4 regions of the Paenibacillus sp. cl141a genome follow, and region 2 is predicted to be linked to each of the others. Evidence: a T-box and tRNA genes for the amino acid it is inferred to sense, from the RefSeq annotation. Region 2 holds a T-box; the other regions hold tRNA genes.
The links. The T-box of region 2 lies ahead of leuS (leucine--tRNA ligase). A T-box ahead of a tRNA ligase gene usually reads a tRNA of that ligase, here a tRNA-Leu.
Positions count from the first base shown of each region.

Region 1: it encodes a tRNA-Leu, which carries the amino acid that the T-box ahead of leuS (leucine--tRNA ligase) is inferred to sense. The anticodon was not compared.
Region 3: it encodes a tRNA-Leu, which carries the amino acid that the T-box ahead of leuS (leucine--tRNA ligase) is inferred to sense. The anticodon was not compared.
Region 4: it encodes a tRNA-Leu, which carries the amino acid that the T-box ahead of leuS (leucine--tRNA ligase) is inferred to sense. The anticodon was not compared.

Region 1 is NZ_FNZO01000002.1:886,512-891,905, reverse strand. Features, by position in the region: gene BMX45_RS09195 (helix-turn-helix domain-containing protein) at 170-769, shown strand; gene BMX45_RS09190 (hypothetical protein) at 941-1,132, shown strand; gene BMX45_RS09185 (WD40/YVTN/BNR-like repeat-containing protein) at 1,232-1,957, opposite strand; tRNA gene BMX45_RS09180 (tRNA-Leu) at 2,144-2,227, opposite strand; gene BMX45_RS09175 (copper amine oxidase N-terminal domain-containing protein) at 2,360-3,337, opposite strand; gene BMX45_RS09170 (lysoplasmalogenase) at 3,528-4,211, shown strand; gene BMX45_RS09165 (MgtC/SapB family protein) at 4,336-5,049, opposite strand; gene BMX45_RS09160 (glycerol-3-phosphate responsive antiterminator) at 5,092-5,394, opposite strand, start outside.
Region 2 is NZ_FNZO01000009.1:83,903-89,296, forward strand. Features, by position in the region: gene leuS (leucine--tRNA ligase) at 1-2,238, opposite strand, end outside; T-box leader at 2,328-2,588, opposite strand; gene BMX45_RS22150 (AraC family transcriptional regulator) at 2,629-3,510, opposite strand; gene BMX45_RS22155 (Gfo/Idh/MocA family protein) at 3,595-4,668, opposite strand; gene BMX45_RS22160 (Gfo/Idh/MocA family protein) at 4,692-5,394, opposite strand, start outside.
Region 3 is NZ_FNZO01000002.1:252,595-257,988, forward strand. Features, by position in the region: gene BMX45_RS06315 (FecCD family ABC transporter permease) at 1-603, shown strand, start outside; gene BMX45_RS06320 (alpha/beta hydrolase) at 626-2,257, shown strand; gene BMX45_RS06325 (hypothetical protein) at 2,356-2,997, opposite strand; gene BMX45_RS06330 (helix-turn-helix domain-containing protein) at 3,176-3,541, shown strand; tRNA gene BMX45_RS06335 (tRNA-Leu) at 3,645-3,727, shown strand; gene BMX45_RS06340 (organic hydroperoxide resistance protein) at 3,915-4,334, shown strand; gene BMX45_RS06345 (zinc ribbon domain-containing protein) at 4,466-4,708, shown strand; gene BMX45_RS06350 (hypothetical protein) at 4,798-5,073, shown strand; gene BMX45_RS06355 (thiol-disulfide oxidoreductase DCC family protein) at 5,159-5,394, shown strand, end outside.
Region 4 is NZ_FNZO01000002.1:963,122-968,515, forward strand. Features, by position in the region: gene BMX45_RS09550 (hypothetical protein) at 1-194, shown strand, start outside; gene BMX45_RS09555 (hypothetical protein) at 313-531, shown strand; gene BMX45_RS09560 (carboxymuconolactone decarboxylase family protein) at 601-930, shown strand; gene BMX45_RS09565 (YhjD family protein) at 1,014-1,433, opposite strand; tRNA gene BMX45_RS09570 (tRNA-Leu) at 1,612-1,695, shown strand; gene BMX45_RS09580 (divergent polysaccharide deacetylase family protein) at 2,115-3,002, shown strand; gene BMX45_RS09585 (methyl-accepting chemotaxis protein) at 3,177-5,394, opposite strand, start outside.

The sequences.
Region 1 (5,394 bases), on a different contig from region 2:
AATACGAACAATGATCCAACAAGACCAAATACACATTGTAGGTCTATCGAACCACATCTCCGGCTCCATAAATCATGTAACAACGAAATGGAAACAAATGTTTAATGATTGGCTATTGAAAAGCTGGTGTCGAATATTGTAGTATTGTGTTAAAAAAATCGGAGGAATTATGCCTACACAACTGCAGCAAGAAAAACACTCCATTGAGGCGTGGTCCCTGATCAATCGTAAATATTTGGGGAAAGGCGTGCGAGTCAAGCGCTTTCGTCGGCCGACCCGCTGCCAAATTCGTAACCGCGTCCTGTTAGCCGTACTTATGGCCAACGATATCAAATTGTCGCAATTGGCCGAGGAACTGGGAGTATCCTCCCGTAGCGTCAGCGCCTGGGTATATGAGGGACGCGTTCCCGGAAAAAACAACCTGGAGAAAGCCTGCGACTACTTGGGTTACCCCCGCCACATTCTCTTCAGAGAAGAATTGCTGGACAAGTCGCCCTTGATCTGTCAGCCAGCGCCTTCCCGATTCATGAAACGCACCCTGACACGCTCTCCGGTCAGCAATCGGATTCTGACAGGCCTGTGCATGGTTCATGATTTGTCGGTGAGCGATGTCAGCCGCTGGATCGGCGTGCATCCCGGCACGTTCCGCAAATGGCTGCACCAAGGCACCGTACCTTCAGCAGCATTCCAGGAGAAAGCGGAACAGTTCTTCCGAATCCCTAAGTCTGTGTTATTCGCAGATTGCGCACTGAAGCAAGAGTCCCGATAAAACTAGCCGTTAAACCAATAACCATACTTATGATCTGACACAAATGCTCTGCTTGCCGGACTCCATTCGGCCAAGCCGGGCTTATTTTGTGTCATGGCATAGTTTGAGGTTTTCAGGGAATACAAGTAACATCGGGCATACGAAAGCAGCCAGGAATGAGGTGACTGACGAATGAAGCTGCGTCAGAAGGAAATCGGCGCTTCACTGGGATTGTTGGCTGGAACGACCATGGGAAGCGGCATCGGATTCCTGCTCGGATGGCACTCCTACAATCTGATGGTCCTGGTTTCCCTCTTCGGTTTTTTTGGAATTGCAGCCGGTCTTTGGGCAGGCTCCCGAAGAATATTCAAAGAGCTCCCTTAAGAACCATGCGAGGCTCGTCGTTCTGCCTGATTCTTGATGAACATTTAGGCATAAGCTCAAAAAAGCAGGCCGGTAATTTTCCGGTCTGCTTTGTTATGATTAGTTATGGGTCTTCGTCTCGTTTATAACGTATAATTTCCCAGGCTTAACGCCATCGTTTTTGAAATGTTGAACGACTCCGTCAGTGGCGGCTCTTTGGTCATTGCCTCGGGTGGTCGTATCCGGCATATCCTGAATGCTCCAGGTCTTGCCTCCGTCCTCGGTTTTGGCTTGACCGCTGAATCCCGTTTCAGGCGAGATGAAATGGAGAAAGCCGGCATTCGGCGTGCTTCCTATCCGGTTCCATGTTTCTCCGCCATCCGTCGTACGATACAGATCGTTATTCTCCATCACGGTCCAGGCCTGCTTTCCGTTCAGCGCAAAGATTTGGCGTACTGTGCCCTTCGGCTGAGCTTGAACCTCCCATTCCGTGCCTCCGTCATCACTAAAAGCAATCCAGCCTTCTCCCCCGATCCAGCCGGAGTTATGATTAACGAGCCGGACTGCCGTCACATCCGATAAATCCACATCGGGTTCGGCCGCTGGATCTTCTTGCGTGTCTGCTGCGGAACCGTTTCCTGCGCTGCCATCCGTATGGCCCGAGGGCTCATCCGTGCCGGAAGGCGGCGTTGTCTCAGGAATATCTCCCTTGGGGGAATTCACCAATGCCTCAGTCGGCAAAGGCCCGGCCCCATTCCCTTTATCCGATGACTGGCATCCGACAGCTACGCTGACTGCGATCAACATCATCAGCATAATGCCCATCCTGTTTCGAGGTTTTATCATGCGATCACACCCCTTTATGTTCTAAGTAACCAACCGTAACGGCTGTTTACGCTAGTCGTCCCATTCCATCAGCCTCATACGGAACGGTCCCTCCTATTCAGTATAACGCGATTTCCACATGAAGAGGAACGAAAAAAAGCTGTTCTTCAAGTCGAATTCCACTTGAAAAACAGCTTTGCTCATAGATGCGGTCGAGAGGACTCGAACCTCCACGGGGGTAAGCCCACACGGACCTGAACCGTGCGCGTCTGCCAATTCCGCCACGACCGCATATTATGTAAGTCGTGATCGTTGATCACCGTAATTAAGAGTATATTACGCCCCAAGTTAAAAAGCAAGGATTTTTTCAAAAAAAATGTCGAAACCATTATTTCATCATGGTTTCAACTAATCAGGCCAGTCTCAGATCGTCCATTGATCATGTATGATGCCGGACAATACCCAACGATCCTCATACCGCTCAAACACTAGCCGCAGGCTTTCCCAGTCCATGCCCGCATAATCAGGATCAACTCCATCATAATAATACTCAACGATGCCGGCCTCTCTATACTGGCTGCTGGCATTGTTCGCCGTATTTCCTTCGCTCTTCGATTGGTTGTATCCGATCCATGGCGCCTTCGCAAAGTCCAGCGAATAAATGAATTTCTTGTAATAGTCATCAAAAGTCATCGAAATCGATTCTCCGCTGCCGTCAAACTCACCCCATCGGTAAACGGCGTCGTAGTTCAATCCCTGCCGCAGCTGCTGCTTGCTGAGCGTTACGTCCTTCTGCCGGTCGACGTGAGCATACGGTGAGAAGGTGATTCCGTCTGGATGAGCGAGTTCGGCCAGCTTCTCAAAATCCTTGTTTTTTAACAATTCGATCGCTTCAGCACTGATTTTGGACAGCGCGGCTTCTGCCTCTTTCGGCGTGAGTTGCGGATAAATCATAGCTTCTTTAGCCTTGTTATCCCAGGACACCTTGCCTCCAAGCCCTTCAGCCGAGAAACGGAGCGGGATGTAAACTCGTCCCTCCTTGAGAAGTGGCGGAGCATCCAGGGTTACGTCCTTGCCGTCCTTCACGGCATGGGTATGCCCAACGGTATAACTCGTCGTATGTTTGCCATTGCTTACGATCGCCGTCCGATCGGCTTGATTCCAACGCACGTCGGCACCCATAGCTTCCGAAATGCCGCGGAATGGCACCATCACCCTCCCTTGATGAATAAAAGCAGGCGAATCCAACAGCAATTTGCCGCCATTGACCCTAATTTCAATGGGTTTGTCTGAAGATGTGCCCGAAGCCCAAACTTCTTCTCCTCCAAACAGGAAACCGGCGATCCCTATCGCTGCCATCATACCGGCCAGCAGCTTTTTCACTCCTTGACGTTTCTTCATCACAAACTCTCCCCTCCTTCAGCTCAGTTCACTTCCCATTTCCATTATAAAACATCTATTACAGAGGCTAGCCCCATTTATATTAATTCAACATACCTTTTATACAGCCAAGGATCAGGAAAGAGGAATTGGGACGCTGAGGAAGAACTTGTCTAAGCATGAGATTACATTTCTGCCGGGGGGATTTGATTTGAAACGATATCTGCTGCCATTGTTCATCCTGATCATGAGTCTGCTTTACATTTTCTTCATTCCTTCCGAGCCCATGCTCGTCAAACTGCTGTTCAAGCTCATCCCCATGTGGCTCATCATCCTGTTTGCATATCGGCAATTCCCGCCCCGTGCCACGAAGGTTCACTATCTTCTGTTATCGGGACTGTTCTTCTGCATGATCGGTGACGGTACGCTGATCTGGTTTGTCGTCGGCCTTACCTTTTTTCTGATCGGTCACCTGTTCTATACGGTCAGCTTCCTGGGACAATGGCGATATTCGCTTCCCCGCCTCCTCAGCATCGTTCCGATTGCGGCCTATTCGGTCTGGATGGGCTTTCAATTGGTGACCTCTCTCAACTCACATGGGGAGCAGGCTTTGATATTTCCCGTCATCGCTTATATTGTGGTCATCTCGACCATGCTCTGGACCTCCGTCATGACCGGAAACCAGTTAGCCTTGCTTGGAAGTCTGCTCTTTGTCATCTCGGACTCGATCCTGTCCTGGAACATGTTTGTTTCCGATATCCTTTATTCGAACGTATGGATCATGACCACGTATTATGCAGCCCAGTTTCTGATAGCCAGAAGCATCTCGGCTTTTAACTGGACGAAAGCGCGGAACAGGGGCGACTCGTCACTCAATGCTTCCTCCATCCATTAGAAAACCAAAAAAGCCGAGTCCGGGTTCCCCCGGGCTCAGCCTTTACAGGACATTTCACCGCTCCATGTTCCATGATTTGTCGGTCCAAAACTCCCCCATCAAGCAACGAAGCAACGCCGAGTCCTTAATCACGCCAGTTCATGCGAACCTGCTTAATCCCCTCTACCTGCCACAACTGCTCGAACAATCCGTTAATTCCCTTGCTGTTGAAAGAATATACCCGGAATTCCATCGTTACCTTGGTCGAATCGTCTTCCGTCGTGTCATTGTTCACGATCATGCCTTCCACCGTCATATTGGCCTTTTGCAGCAACTCCGTAATCGTGCTTACATGTACCGGACGGTCACCCGCCTCGATGATAATCTTTAAGCTGCCGGACTTTTTGATAAAGAGAAACCTCGATTCCAATTTATTCAGCACCAGCGTGCTGACCAGAACGATCGCTGTCGTGATGATTGCAGGCCAGTAAAAACCGGAGCCCACGCTTAAACCGATAGCCGCTGCCACCCATAACGTGGCGGCCGTGGTCAGACCTGAAATGATATGATTGGAACGCCGCAATATGGCTCCGGCACCAAGAAAACCGATACCGCTTACAACCTGTGCTGCCAGCCGGGCAGGATCAAACCTCGCATTGGGATGATTGATTAGTGCAGAGTCAAACCCGTAGATGGAAGTCAGCATAATCAGCGTCGATCCGACGGCAACCAAGAGATGGGTTTTTAACCCGGCCTGCTTATTCCGGCGTTCCCGCTCCCAACCGATCAAACCGCCGAGCAATGCAGCGAACAGCAGCCGCATCAGCATGGTCTCCGTATCCAGTTGAAACACATCCATTCCTAATCTCCACCCATCTTCATCTTGTAAGGCGGCTCTTCGTTATGCCATATGTTCATCCTGCCAGCGCCATAACTCTTTGCTGGAGGTGGATATGCCGATTACACCACTCTTTAGAGCCGTATCAAAATCCTCCAAATCGATCATGAGCCCCCCTGCAATGACAGGCACGTCCACCTCTGCGCGAATACGTTCCATAATCCGCTGGCACACCATGCCCGGGAGCACTTCAATGGCATCGGGATTGGAGGCCTTAATCATCTTGATCCCGTTGTCCAGGGAGACGGAGTCAAATACGAACAGACGCTGAACCGTTAACAAGCCCAGCTTCTTTGCTTCCACAAT
Region 2 (5,394 bases):
AGCCTCGTCAAACTCAGGCCATGGCACGTAGGTCACGCTCTCCGTGTAGCCTAAACGGCTCCACAGCTCTTCAGCCAGGTGAGGGGCAAGCGGGGAAAGCAGTTGGACGAAGTTCTCCATCGCCTTGCGAGGAAGCACTTCGCTCTTGTACCCCTCGTTGATGAATATCATCAACTGGCTGATCGCTGTGTTAAAACGCAGATGCTCAAAGTCGTCGGTCACTTTCTTAATCGTTTTGTGCAGCGTGCGTTTGAATTCGTCCGTACCCTCGCCATCCACGATTTTAGGATTCAATTGACCGTCGTCTCCGATGAACAGACGCCATACGCGGGAAAGGAAACGGTGCGTTCCTTCAACGCCGTTGGTGTTCCATGGCTTCGTCGCTTCCAGCGGCCCCATGAACATCTCGTATACGCGCAGCGTGTCAGCGCCATACTCGTTCACGATATCGTCCGGATTGATGACGTTGCCGCGGGATTTACTCATTTTCTCATTGTTGTTCCCCAGGATCATGCCCTGATTTACCAGCTTCTGGAAAGGCTCCTTCGTATCGACGACGCCCAGGTCATACAATACTTTGTGCCAGAAGCGCGCATACAGCAAGTGAAGCACAGCATGCTCCACGCCGCCGATGTACAGGTCAACCGGCAGCCATTCCTTCTGCTTCTCCTTGGAGCACAGTTCGTCCTGGTTATCCGGATCGATGTAACGCAGGTAGTACCAGCAGCTGCCGGCCCACTGCGGCATCGTATTGGTTTCGCGGCGGGCTTTCATGCCCGTTTCGGGATCAATTGTTTCCACCCACTCCGTCACGTTGGCCAGCGGCGATTCGCCGGTACCAGACGGTTTAATCTGATCCACATCCGGCAGGAGCAATGGAAGCTGATCTTCCGGCACGGTCTTCATCGTTCCGTCTTCCAGATGCAGAATCGGAATCGGCTCGCCCCAATAGCGTTGACGGCTGAACAGCCAGTCGCGCAGACGGTAGGTTACCTTCTTCTTGCCCTTGCCCTCTTTCTCCAGCCATTCATTCATCGCCTGAATAGCCGCTTCATTATCCAGCCCGTTCAAGAAGCCGGAATTCACGTGCGCGCCGGTGCCGGTATATGCTTCCTCCTCGACGTTTCCGCCTTGAACGACTTCAATGATCGGAAGACCGAATTGCTTCGCAAACTCCCAGTCCCGGCTGTCATGTCCCGGAACCGCCATAATGGCACCGGTGCCGTAGCCGGCAAGCACGTAATCCGCGATCCAAATCGGTACCTTGGCGCCGTTTACCGGATTGACGGCATACGCGCCGGTGAATACGCCGGTTTTATCCTTGGCCAGATCCGTCCGCTCCAGGTCGCTTTTACGTGCTGCCTGATCCTGATAAGCTTTCACCGCTTCACGCTGATCGGCCGTCGCAATCTTGTCCACGAGGTCATGCTCCGGTGCCAGGACGCAGTAGCTTGCGCCGAACAGCGTATCCGGACGAGTGGTGAACACCTCCAGATGACCATCATACCCTTCGATGTCAAAACGGACCTCGGCGCCCGTGGATTTGCCGATCCAGTTGCGCTGCATATCCTTCAGGCTTTCGCTCCAGTCCAGCTCGTCCAGATCCTCCAGCAGGCGATCCGCATATTCGGTAATGCGCAGGATCCATTGGCGCATCGGCTTGCGTACGACCGGATGGCCTCCGCGTTCGCTCTTGCCGTCGATGACCTCCTCGTTCGCCAGCACAGTGCCGAGCGCTTCGCACCAGTTCACCGGAACCTCGGCCACATAGGCCAGGCCGCGTTTATAGAGCTGGATAAAGATCCACTGCGTCCATTTGTAATATTCCGGATCGGTGGTGCTGATCTCGCGGTCCCAATCATACGAGAACCCGAGGGATTTGATCTGGCGGCGGAACGTATCGATATTCTGCACGGTGAACTCCCGAGGATGTTTGCCCGTGTCCATCGCATACTGCTCTGCCGGCAGGCCGAAGGCGTCCCATCCCATCGGATGAAGCACGTTGTATCCGCGCATCCGCTTGTAGCGGGACACGATGTCCGTTGCCGTGTATCCCTCCGGGTGACCTACGTGCAGGCCTGCGCCCGATGGGTACGGAAACATATCCAGCGCGTAAAATTTAGGTTTGGACGAGGCATCTTCCGTTTTAAAGGTTTTGTTCTCATCCCAATACTGCTGCCACTTCGGTTCGATGGCCTGCGGCTGGTAGCCGTGGCCGGTTGGTTGATTGTCCGTCATACTTCATTGCTCCTCCTTCACAGTCGAGAGGCAAGGCTTGCGCCATAGCCCAAAAAAACAAAAAAACCTCATCATCCATAGCGTTGATCGCTAGGGACGAGAGGTTTGATTCCCGTGGTACCACCCTAGTTAGCCAAAGGCATGCTTTGCCTTTCGCTCCCTTTGCATCCTTATCGCGGATAAGACGACGATGCTTCATCGGCCGATTCTGCCGGAATACAGCCCTCCGACGGCCGGGTTAACACCATTGCTCCGAGGCGAGTTCATCCCTATCGTCAACCGGTTTTCACCAGACACCGGCTCTCTGCATGATCGAAATTGGAACGATTGATCCTCATCATCGCGTTCATATTACCGTTTTAATGTGGCTATTATACCCAAAAAGCACGATCAAGTCAACGAAAGCTCTTCTCCGCTTCTACGGTAATGTTCCGGCGTCGTCCCGACCATGGCCTTGAACATCCGGCTGAAATGGGCCAAATGCTTGAACCCGGACGCCTGGCTGATCTCCGTTATGCTCAGATGGGGGTGGAACCTGAGCATGATTTTTGCCTGGTTGATCCGCCGATGATACACATATTTGAACACCGTCGTTCCGGTCACTTCCTTGAATAAGGAGGATAAATAGTGTTTCGTGATATGCATGTCGCGGGCGATTCCCTCCAGCGTCAGATCCAGCATATAATTCTCCTCGACAAACGATACGACATGCTGGACATGCCGCTCCTTCTCCGAGATCGAGTCGTGATCCTGCACGGCGGCCTGGCACCAATCGGCGATGACGTACATCATCTCCTGGATTCGAAGGGTCATCCGCTCCTGACCAAAGCCGGCCGTGGAGGACGACAGGCGGTGTATATCGGCCAGCATCCCTTCGAATTCTTCCCGGTTCTCCCCCGTCAGCGTCATGCGATGATTCCGCAGCGTTTCGAAGGGGTCAAGCAATATCGATTTGGCCGTCTCCGAAAGCCCCTTGCAGATCCAGGCCGGATCAAAATGCAGAATGCTCCTGACATATCTGGAATCGGGTTCAACGTTCGGACAGTGCAGCGTAAGCCCGTTCATCAGGAGCAGATCCCCCGGTTTCAGGGTGAACACGGAATCGCCGATCAAATACGTGCAGCGTCCCTCATGGAAATAATAAATTTCATAAAAAGCATGCGAGTGAAACTGGCCTCCCGACAGCGGCTGATCATTGTAATAGGTCAGATCGAACGGCGCTTGAAGCTGCATGCGGTCAAAGCCTGGCATCATATCGACAGATGAGGTCATCTAGAGAGTCGCCCCTTTAGCGATTTTGGAGTCGTCTAACCCCCAACCCTCAACGTAACGGGGTTTTCTCTATTATAAATGATTTTAGGGAATGCGCACGGCTTCATTTTGGGCAATCACGCACAATTCTCCGGCCTTGAAGGCATGCTCCTGGGACATGGCATGTTCCGTGCGTTCCAGGCAGTCCAGGATAAGCTCCCCGAAAAACGGATAGCCCACTTTCCCCTGGAGTTCCATATGAAACTCTCCTTCACCGTTAACCAAGTACAGATGATCCCCATGCGGATGCCTTGCGATATCGATGTATTTGCGAAGCTCGATGTATCCTTCCGTTCCCAGAATAAAGGTTCTGCCATCGCCCCACGTGCCAAGGCCTCCGGGCGTCAGCCAATCGACGCGGAAATAATTGGTGGCCCCATTGTCTCCCACAAGCGTCGCATCCCCGAAATCCTCCAGCTCGGGGTATTCCGGATTCGCATAATTGCCCACCTTGCTGCTGAGCACCTTGGCATCGCGGCATCCCGCATAAAACAAAAATTGTTCGATCTGGTGGGAGCCGATGTCACACAGAATGCCCCCGTACTGTTGATGACGGAAAAACCAGTCCGGGCGGGAGGACGCATTTAAACGGTGCGGTCCGGTTCCCATCACTTGCACCACTCGCCCGATCGCCCCGTCCTGAATCAGCTTCCCGGCATGGACGGCACTCTCCACATGCAGCCTTTCACTGTAATAGACCATGTATTTCTTGCCCGTCTCCGCGGCTTTCGCGCGTGCAGCGTTCACCTGCTCCAGCGTGGTGAACGGCGTTTTATCCGTGAAATAATCCTTGCCGTGCGACATGACTTTCAGCCCAAGCTCGCACCTCTCCGAAGGAATGGCGGCAGCCGCCACCAGATGAACTTCGGCATCTTCCAGCACCTGGGCCTCGGAGGAAGCCACGGCTGCCTCCGGGTATGCCTTGCAAAAAGCCGCAACCTTGGCGGGGTCTGGGTCATACACCCACTTCAGCGTCGCCCCGGCCTCAATCAAGCCGTTGCACATGCCGTATATATGGCCATGCTCCAGCGACATGGCTGCAAAAATAAATTCTCCGGGCTTGCACACCGGCTGGGCCTTGCCCACCGGCGCATAGAGCATTCCATTACTGCGATCCATACCAAGAGCCTCCCGATTGTAATTTAATAAGCGCCAAACGTCTTGCTCATATCCACCGGCCCGATCTCCTTGACCGTTTTCCGGGTGGACGAATTCGCTATCCGTTCTTGCAGCATCTCGTAATACAGATCTTCGTCCAACGGCAGGTCGACCCAATTGTCGGTCCAGGTGGACAGATGCATGGCATTGGACAGGGTCAATCCGTGGATGCCCTCTTCGCCCGGCGCAATCAATGGCGTCCCATGCAAAATGGCGTCCGCAAAGTTCTGGATGATGCCGTTATGCTGCGGATTGTCCCCCGAAATCGGCACTTCGCATTTCCAGCATTCCGGCTCGCCGAAGCCCCCGGTATACTGCTGATTGAACTCCGGTTCAGGCACCCTTAGACGCCAGAAGGTAAGCTTGCCGTCCTCGATGACGATTTTACCGCGGTCTCCCGTCACTTCATACCGGTTCGTGCCCGGCGCTTCCCCCGTTGTCGTAATGAAGACGGCCGTGGCGCCGTTCTCGTATTCCGCATAAGCCGTCACGTCGTCTTCCACTTCAATGTTCCGGTACTTGCCGAAGGAACAAAAGGCGCGGATTCTCTTCGGCATCATGCCGGTTGTCCACTGCCACAGATCCAGCTGGTGCGGAGACTGGTTAATCAGGACGCCTCCGCCTTCTCCCGCCCAGGTAGCACGCCATCCGCCTGAATCGTAATAACTCTGTGAGCGGTACCAATTC
Region 3 (5,394 bases), on a different contig from region 2:
ACGGCCATATACATGTTTGCGAGAGAAAACGGAAAGCTGGACCCACAGCGGCTCATACTTGTGGGCATTGCGATCGCATCCGGCTTTGGAGCCGTTACCATGTATGTTTCGCTTAAAATGAACCCGAAAGATTATGAGATGGCGGTTGCCTGGCTCGCCGGCAGCCTTCATAGCGCCAACTGGAAGTTTGTGGTGACCATGCTGCCGTGGCTCGTTATTTTGCCGCCTGTCATCTGGCTTCGCTCTCAAGTGCTCGACTTGTTTCAGCTGAGCGAGGAAAGCGTGAAGAGCGTCGGGGTATCCGTCGAGCGCGAGAAAAATAGATTGCTTCTGTGCAGCATCGGCCTGGTGAGCGCCAGCGTAGCCGTATCCGGCAGCATCGGGTTTGTCGGCCTGATTGCTCCGCATCTGGCCAGGCAGCTTGTCGGACTGCGGCACAGGCATATCATCCCGATCAGCGGCCTTGCCGGCATGGCGATTGTTGTCATAGGCGACTTCATCGGCAGGACGATATTCGCTCCGGCCGAGCTTGCTGCAGGCATTGTGGTATCCGTGATTGGGGTTCCGTATTTTATTTATTTATTAATTCGCATGAGAAAATAAAAGCAGCTTTCGGGAGGATCACATGAATCGTTACAAGCAGCTGGCAGTTGAGGGCAGAGAGCTTACACTGTATCTGCCTCCTTCCTATCTGGACTCAAACCGTTCCTATCCTGTTGCCTATGTTCAAGATGAAGGAGATATGTTCACGGACTGCCTGAACTATTTGAATCATTTGTTTGCGGCAGGCCGGCTGGAAGAGGTCATCCTGGTCGGAATCTCGACAACGAACCGGAATCGTGAGTATACCCCTTGGCCGGCTGAGCCTTTGCTGGAGAGCAATCCTCCTTTCGGCGGGGAGGGGAGAGCTTATGTCGATGAGGTAGCGGATGTCATCAAAGCATACATAGACCATCAGTACCGAACGCTTCCAGCGCCTGAGCATACGGCCATCATCGGAGGTTCCTTTGGCGGTTTGATCTCGATGTTCGCGGGATATTGGCGTCCCGATACCTTCGGACGAATCGGCATGCTGTCGGCTTCGTTATGGTACGAGGGGGTGATGGACTACATCCGGAAGCAGGGAAAATGGCCGGCAGAGCAGCGGGTGTATATGTCCGTCGGACAGCTTGAAGGGGCGTACAAGCAAAATGCGCAGAAAAACATGTTTGTGAACAACGTGGAGGCCCATCGGTTCTGGCTTGAGCAAGGGGTGAGCCCTGAGCGGCTGCAGCTGGCGGTAGATCCTGACGGAACCCATGATCCTATCTTTATGTCCAGAAGATTTCCGGATGCGCTGCGGTGGTTGTTCGTCGGGGAAGCAGAGGAGCAAGCATCGGCGAAGGGGCGAGCTCAATATGAGGATCCGAATTATCAGGAAAAGCACGAATCGCATAATAACCAAGATAACCAAGATAACCAAGTAAAGGCCTCGTTGTTTTCCGTACCGGGAACGCTGACCTGGTCCATGCAGTCCGACGAGACGGGCCGCGAATACCGCATTTTCATCGCCGAGCCGATGGGACCGCCTCCTGAGGGAGGTTATCCCGTGTTATATTCGCTGGATGCCAATGCCACCTTCGGCACGCTGGCCGAAGCCATCCGCCTGCAATCCCGCACACCTCGTGGCATTCCCTCTGCGCTCATCGTCGGCATCGGCTTTGACAGTGACAGCCCTATCGTAAGCAGCGAACGCTTCTATAACTTTACGGAATATGCCGATCCCGCTGAACTGCCTGTCCGGCCAAACGGCATGGATTGGCCGGAGACGGGCGGGGTGGAGGCGTTCCTTACCTTCATCGAGCAGCAGCTGAAGCCGGCCGTGGAGCGACGGTATGCAGTGAACCGATCGAAGCAGGCGCTGTTCGGACACTCGCTCGGTGGATTTTTCACTTTGTATACCTTATTCACCAGACCGGAAACCTTTTCGCGGTATATTGCGGCATGTCCGTCGGTGTGGTGGAAGAATTACGCGCTGTACCAGCGATGGGAAGAGGGGAAAACCCGTTTAGGACAAAGCGGGGAGCGCAAGTCGCTCCGCTTGTACGTGGGGGCCGAGGAGAAGCCGTCCATGGTGAAGGATGCCAGGGAACTCTATGCCTTTCTCAGAGGGCATGAAGATGTGCTGGAGACGACGTTCGACGAAATTGAGGGTGAGGGGCATGTTTCGATATTGCCGGCCCTCATAAGCCCCCTGCTTCGTTTTGTGAATGCGTAATCAACCAAAGAATGCCTCAATCATAAATAAGCAGCTTCGAATCCAGTGAACATCGGGATATCGAAGCTGCTTATTCTGTGTTGTATGCAGACGGGTCGTTAATCGGGCAATTCCGGATCATCGAGAATGGAAGAATATTTCGGGTATAATCTGCGAATGCAATCCGGACAAATATCATGGGTAAACTCAATGGGGAGGCGGCTCTCCAAATAGCTCTCCACAGGCTCCCATTCATCCGCTTGGCGAACATATTTGCACACGGCACAGATCGGGATATGTCCTGGAAGAGGGAAGCTGTGGGCCAGCGCTTGTTCCAGCAGCAGTTCCCTGTGCTTGAACTTCGTAATATCCGTGAACGATATCATGGCTCCGTGAACACGGCTGTCCTTGTTCATCATCAGCGGCAGCACCTCGCACAGAACCCAGTTCTGCCGGTCATTCCATTCCACGGCATATTCAAAAGAATAATCAGGCAGCTTGCCCAGTATCACTTCCTTTACGGAGGGCAAATCCACCTCCTGGGAAAATGGATCGAATACAGAACACAAGTGCCGGGAAGTCATATCGAAAAAAGATGCTCCATGCCACCTAAAGTCAGGCGGGACACCGTATTTTTCGGCCATGGCAATGAGCGGATCGTTGATTTTGTCTATGATGCCATCCGGGGTAAGAACCATCAGCCCTTTATTCAAGGAGTGTACTGCATTATTCCAGGATGTGGTCATGGTATCGTAGGGCAATTTACTCGCTCCTCGTACGGAATAGACTCATGAGTAAAAGATACGACGATCCATGAGTACTATGGTATAATTTAGGCAATATATTTAGATTATACACGTAATTAAGTCATTATGCAAGAAAAAAAATACGTACATAAGATATTTTTCTTTTAAAGAGAAATAGGAAGGCGGTTGTTTGATGCAGTCTATTTACCAACGAATCGAACATCTCATAGAAAGCCGGGGTATGACCAAGAAGGCGTTTTGTGAAACCCTCGGGATCAGCACAGGAAATTTTGGTGACTGGAAGAGGGGAAAAACAACGCCGAGCACGAATAAATTGATTGAGATTGCAGCATTTTTTTCCGTCAGCCTGGATTGGCTGATTATAGGAAGAGGTAGTCCGACCAACCGTGTCAAGGAAGCTCGCGGGGAATATGAAGTAGATCCGGAATCTTTGGATCCTGCCTTAATGTCTGGTCTGACAGAGCATGAGAAGGAATTTATCCGCGAATACATCGAGTTTTCGGCTTATCGGAAGGATAAGCGCAGCGACAAGAGCTAGCTGATGAAAACGGCCAACCCAAAGGCCCAGATTTTGGCGCTTTACTTTTGAACAAGAGGGCAGTATAATAGGGAATGTTCGCTGCAGAACATCCCTTATACATGCGGTAGTGGTGGAATGGCAGACACGCTATCTTGAGGGGGTAGTGGGTGTATACCCGTGGAGGTTCGAGTCCTCTCTACCGCATACTTTATAAAGAAGCTGTTTATCAAGTGGAATTCCCTTTGATAAGCGGCTTTTTTTGTTATGTTCTTCGCGTGCAGGAATAACGCTGCATCTATGGTGAAATGCCCTGTTTATCGTTTCAAATTGCCCTGAAAGTTTAAAGAGTACATGTAGAGACCATAATAGGGCATGAAGGAGATGAACGAGCATGAAACCATTATACACAGCAGATGTTAAAGTCGTCGGAGGGCGGGAAGGCTCGGTTGAATCTGCCGATGGCGTTCTCAATCACAAATTAAGCATGCCGAAAGAGCTCGGAGGTCCGGGCGGAGCCGGAACCAATCCGGAGCAGCTGTTCGCGGCCGGTTATGGCGCCTGCTATGAAAGCGCCTTGGCCAACATCGCCCGCAAGGAGGGCGTCGAGCTGAAGGATGTCGTGATCCACTCCCAGGTGTCGATCGGAAAAGACGAAGGCGCTGACGGCTTTAAGCTGGCAGTGAAGCTGAAGATCGAAATGCCGGGCATCGAACGAAGCCAGGCGGAGGATCTCGCGAAGAAAGCGCACGCGTTTTGCCCATATTCCAAAGCAACCCGGGGCAACATCGACGTGGAGTTAAGCGTAAGCTAACGATGGAGGATTCGGATGGCTCTCTAAAATGGGGGTCATCCTTTTTTGTCGGCTAAAGACGCTCAATATGAAACTTTTTACATGATACGCCGTACTTCAGTTAAAGCTATGCATTGAAAGGGGCGCTTGGAATGCGAATAGAACAAATGATAGAGGAACGGTTTGTATGCAGCAAATGCGGAGGGAACCACTGCCAGACGAAAGAGGTCTCGATGTCTGGGGCAGGCTTGAGCAAAATGTTTGATATCCAGCACAATCATTTCCTATTTGTTTCCTGCACGAACTGCGGATATGTGGAAGTCTTCAACCCGGATATATTGGAAGGTAAAAAGAGGGGGCAGCTGGGCTCGATCCTGGATGTGTTCTTCGGTTGACATCACCCTTAAAATTCTTTAATATGACTAAGTACCAGAAAGTACAAACCAGTCATAAGGAATTTAAATAAAATAAACGGGTGATGAACATGCCATACAGACCGCAGATTGCAAATGTGACCACAGCTGGAAGCAATGAAAAGGAAGGGCTTTACGAATTCATTATCCACACGGCTGACGGAACGGATATTCGCGTATTCTATAACCGCTTCCCGGAATGGAAACTGACTGCGCTTAGCCGACTTGGGAAAGTACCTTGCCCGGTTTGTCGTAAGGATTTCATATGCAAATGCATGGAGAAATTCTCGAACGAATTCGACCAGCAGATGAGAGACGGCGAGTGGCTGAACAAAGCTGCTGAGTAATAAACCAATAAGCGTACTTGATCAAGCGTAGGAGAGGGCTCCTGCGTTTTTTCTTTTTTTATGGCGTGAAGGGAGCGAATAAAATATGAAGGATCGTGCAACCGAAAATCATGAGGAATATGCAATTGTGCTGGTTGATGGCGTGTGTCATATGTGCCAGGGGCTGACTCAATTCATTATCAAGCGAGATCCCCCGGGGGCTTTCCGGTTCGCTTCGCTGCAATCCGAGATCGGTCAGGAGCTGTTGAGGCAGGGAGGGCTCGATGGAGATTCCCCGGAGACGATGGTGCTGATTGAACAGGGTAGATATTACACCAGATC
Region 4 (5,394 bases), on a different contig from region 2:
TCTTCTGGTACAAACGCTATGTTGCCTGGTCAGAACTGCTGACGATTGCCGGATTGTGCGAGGAGGTTTCCTTCGAATGGAAGGACCAGTTTACGCCTCAGCAGGTCGAATATATCGAGAAGCGCGTCATGTCTTCCACCGTGCTGGATTATTGGTACGAGAAGAATGATAGCATCGAGCCGGCTCAGCGTTAATGGGTATATAGAACATCTCTTAATCGGGGTGTTTATCGATATCGCAACGCATTCAAAAGACCTAAATGATCTCATTTAGGTCTTTTTTTGCACAGTAAGTGATGAAGGAGGAATGGCGATGATCAGTGATGAAAGACTCGATGAACTGCGGCTCTCCGGCGAGCTGGTCCGGGTTGTGCGGGATGGGCTGGAGACCAATGATATTATAGGGTTCGTCGTAGCCTGGGACCCGGAGCAGGTTATCATCCGCCGCAGAAACCGGCGGGTCGTTAAACTGGATCGGCGCTACAGCTACCAGCTCAAAAAAGAGCCAAGAGTCAGCCCGGTCGAAGAATAAGCATAGATCTCGAATTCGTAGGACAACTTAACCTCGGAACTATTTTTACGGGAAGAGGTGCTTTTGGTTATGGAAATGTCCAATGACAAGGTCTCGGCATACAAGAATGAAATTCTGAATTTGAAGCAGAGCATGCCGGACATGGCAGAAGCGTATCATCAGTTCACCGGCGTTTGCTTTCAGGATGGCGAGCTGGATGCGAGAACGAAGCAACTGATCGCGCTCGGGATCGGATTGTTTGCCAACAATGAGCTGTGTACCTTCTACCATATGGAGGAAGCCCGTGCCAAGGGAGCCTCGGATGCTCAGATCATGGAGGCCGTAGCCGTGGCGTCTGCCGCCAGCGCGGGACATGCTCTCTCGCAGGGACTGACCCGCGTGCAGCATAACCTTCATTGATCTGTGATAAAAAATAACCGTCTCTCCCGCAACGCTTGTACAGCCGGGGAGGCGGTTATTCTTTCGTTTAAGGAACGGCGATGTTAGCGCGCGAAAGCAGCGGCGGGAGGATGGGCTTGCTCGGAGGAATCGCTCTCGGGCGGAACCAGTCCGAGATACGCTCGCATGCGATCCATCATCTCCTCACGGAAGGATGGCCATAGAATGTTCATCGATCCGATGTACCCCCGGCAAGCATATCGTGCCTGAATCCCGTCTTGGCTTTGACCGATGTCATATACCTTGATCGCCCGCTTGGTGAATTCCTGCTTCACCTCGCGAAGAAGCACTGCAGCACGTTTGGCGCCGTTGCCCACAACCTCTACGTACAATTGAGGAGTTTTGAAAACCCCGCTCTCCTGAATGATCCGGCAATCCCGTTCAAACACCTTATGAATGAACATCAGCAGCAGGTAACTCTTGATCAACGCCCGTTCTTCCGTTGTAACAGCCTGTATGGCCATCAACATCACCGCCTTTATATAGAAAATGGATATCGAATGGGAACTTATGTTCTTATTTTAACCGAAAACAAGGTTTTTAATCAAGTTCAAAAAAAGTGTTGACTCGATTTATTTAGCGTGATATTATATATCTTGTCGCCGCTGATAAGAGCTTGGCTCAAAGGTGAACAACATATATGCGGTCGTGGCGGAATTGGCAGACGCGCACGGTTCAGGTCCGTGTGGGCTTACCCCCGTGGAGGTTCGAGTCCTCTCGACCGCATCTAATGAGAGAGCTCGTAAACTGTTCTTGCAGTTTACGAGCTTTTTTGCTTTGGAATTCTTGGGACAGTGCGATGCAATCGATAGTCAATGCGGCACAGGCCGAAAGTACTGCGCAGCTCCCGGCGCTGCAACGAATAAGAAAGCCCAACGGTCTTACCGTGGCCGGCAATTCTCTGCAATTCGTCGGAAATGCGCTGCAGGTGATTGCGGGAGCGGAGGGTTCCATCGGAATGCGAACAAGACGTTTTCCTGCGATGCGAAAGCGTTTGTTTCTATTTTCTGGCGCTTTAGAAAACTCTTGTGCCGGTCCATGCCGAATACAATCATTTATGCTTGTACTTACATATTTGAATGGATTTTCTCAAACAATACGGATAGGTAAGGCTATCCTGAGAATGAGTGGAAAGGGGCGTAACAATGCGGAAAAGATATAGAATATCGGTCGTCTTGCTGTGCATGGTATGGGGGATCGCGAACGGAGCACAGATCGGTTACGGGGCGGGGGTGGTTAGTGCAGCTGATTCGTTCAACCAAAACCCAGAACCCCAAAACGTGCACGAAGAATCCGGTCGCAGCAGATCCGTCCAGGAAAAGAAGCCGAATAAGCTGGCCGTCATTATCGATGATTTTGGCAATGATCAGAAAGGGACCGAGGAGATGCTCAATCTGCCTGTCAAAATCACGGTAGCCGTTATGCCGTTTTTGCCGACGAGCAAGAAAGATGCCGAGGCCGCGCACCGTCAGGGGCATGACGTCATTATTCATATGCCCATGGAGCCTAAGCAGGGCCGGTCTTCTTGGCTTGGACCGGGTGCTATCTTAAGTTCGCTCACCGATGAGGAAATTCGCAAACGCATGGAAGAGGCAATTGATTCGGTTCCTTATGCCGTTGGGATTAATAATCACATGGGCTCCAAGGTTACCGGGGATGAACGGGTCATGTCCATCGTGCTCGACGTCTGTAGGGAGAGAGGACTGTTTTTCGTCGACAGCAAAACGAATTACTACAGCGTGGTCGGCAAACTGGCAGCATCGAGGGGAATGCCTTCCATCGCCAACGATATCTTCCTGGATGACGTTCATACCGTACAGCATGTAAGCAAGCAGCTGCAGACCGCGGCGAAGCATGCGGAGGAGAGAACTTCCTGCATTGCAATCGGCCATGTTGGTGTATATGGAATCCGGACGGCAGAGGCGCTAAAAGGCGCGATCCCGGAACTGCAAAAGAAGGTGGAGTTCGTCGGGATCAGCGATCTCGTCAGGGAGCGCTCGAGCTGGCGGCCTGATCCGTTGGGCTCGTATTAGATTTCCATGAGCTCCCGAAACAGGTGCGCAATCGTGGAGTAACGAGTGAAGGTCCAACCGTTGAGATCATCCGAGACCGGGTATAAGTATAAAAAGAACGGCCTTCCGCGCAAGAGTCCCGGTGATTCCGAGATTCATGCTTGGAAGGCTGTATATATGTTGCATTTCGCTGTTTTACCGGATGCGGGCATCGGTGAGTTTGAATTGACCTACTAACTGCTGCATCGATTTCGCTATGGCTTCGACATTGCCGGAGGTGTACCTTACGCTTTCAATTTCCTGCGACAGCTCCTGCACTTTGCTCTCCACATCCTTGGAAATCTTTCGGTTCTCCTTGCTGACCGAAGCGATTTTCTCCATCAGCTGAACCACTTCATCCACGGCCTGATGCTTGCGCAGATCGTCTTCGGCTGCGGCGGCAAGCAGCTCGGAAGCCGCGGAAACCAGCAGGTTTCCTTCTTCCACGACCCGGGTCCCTTCCTTCATCGATAGCACGGCGTGCTGGGCGTCCTGATAGATATGGCCGATAATCCGGTGGACCTCTTCCGTGGACTGTCTGGTCAGTTCGGACAGCTTGCGGATTTCGGTTGCAACGACGGAAAAACCTTGTCCGTGTTCTCCAACCCGTGCGGCTTCAATGGAAGCATTCAGAGCCAGCAAATGGGTTTGGGAGGATATTTGTTCGATCGCGTGCAGCACGCTTGTAACTTCCTGAACAGTTCCCATGAACGTGCGAATGGTCTGATTCGTTTCCTCGACTTTTGCAGAAATATGAGACATCTTATCTCCGATCCGGACGACTTCGTTCTTTGCCACATCAATCTGCTCATTCGCTTGGCGTTCCAGCTGGCGGAGCGTCTCCCGCATCCGTTCCGCGCTGTCCTTAACGGCATCGATATCCTGCAGCTGGCTGCGCATGCTGCGGATCATCTCGCTAATGTTGCTGCTTACACGCTGTGCGGAAATAACGGTGACGGCGGTGGTGTCGTTCATTACCTGTTGGCTGGAGGATACATCGCCTGCCGTTAACTTCACCTGCATCATGATGCTTTCCAGCGAATCGATCATATTGTTGATCCATTTGGCTAATTCGCGCGTTTCATCCTGATCGAATTGGCGGGGGTCCAGCCGCTGCGTCAGATCTCCGCTGCCTTCGGCATTCATGCGGATGAAGCGGTTGAGGCTGCGTAGACGATCCGCGATTCGCCCGATTTCTTTACGGCCGACCAGGGAAGAGGTGAGAAGGCCGGTGACCAAGCAGGTTAACCCTCCGGCCGTGGCTGCCAATGCAGGAGATAAATAAACAGCCGTAATAAAAACAATGACTGCCGTCAGGAGGCTCGAGACAAGGGTAGACAAGCCATGGAGTTTGGCATGTCTGAAGCGGATGCCGCGAATCCGGTAAACCTCTTCGAGATCCCCTTCGCACATCATCCCCCAAACATCCGGACAATGGGGCAGGCGGAACGTCACGCCTTTGCCGATCACCGGAATGTGGCGGTAATCGGAATAACCGGGGAAGTCCACGAACAGATTGCTTCCGTTTGCGATGGTGTTGGCTACGCCTGGATGAAGCTGACCCGTTGCCGGGTCGGTGAACATCAGCTCCAGCTCCGTATGTTCGTGAACCGATACGGTCCCCCAGTCTGTCGTGATGCCGTCCTTCAGGTTCTCGCCGTGCGTGAAGGTCCGGTCTTCAAACCGGCTTCTGGAAAGGGCCGTGCCCGGAGCAATATGTCGATTCATCTCGGGCTTGGCCATGAATATATAGTTGTCGCCGGAATCGGGATAGACGTGGCCGGATTCCCTCTGAATTAAATCCCCGATCACGTCGTTTGGCACCCGGCCGCAAAGGATACCAGCGAACGTATCGTTCACGTAAATGGCATTCATGAACAGCAGCGTCATTTTGTCGTGAAAAGCAGAGGAGCGGGGACCGATAGTGAACGTGACGGAATCCGCATACGGCCCGAAGAGCAATTTGCCGGTATCCGAGCCGGCGAGATGAATGATTGCGTGCCCCAATGGACTGCTCTTGCTGTAGCGGGTTCCAACATGCGAAGCGTATGTAGAGTGCGTGACCTCACCCGAAGGGTTCAGCAAGAATAATTCCGTGAAATCGGCAGCGCGCGAATACAAAGCGGAGAAGAGCTGCTCCTGGTTCAACGGGGCACTTGTAGAGAAGGGATGAGGATGCTTGCCGCCGACTGTTGAACCATGGGGCTTGTCCTTGTTCAACTGCTCCTTCAGTCGGTCCAGATGCCCCCAATATTCATGGCTCCAGGAGAACAGCAGCTCTTTGCGCGTCTCGGCAATGCCTTCGAATATGTCTTCGATGTCTTCCTTCAATTTACGATTCAGACGCCATGAAATCCAAAGCGGAAGTCCTTGG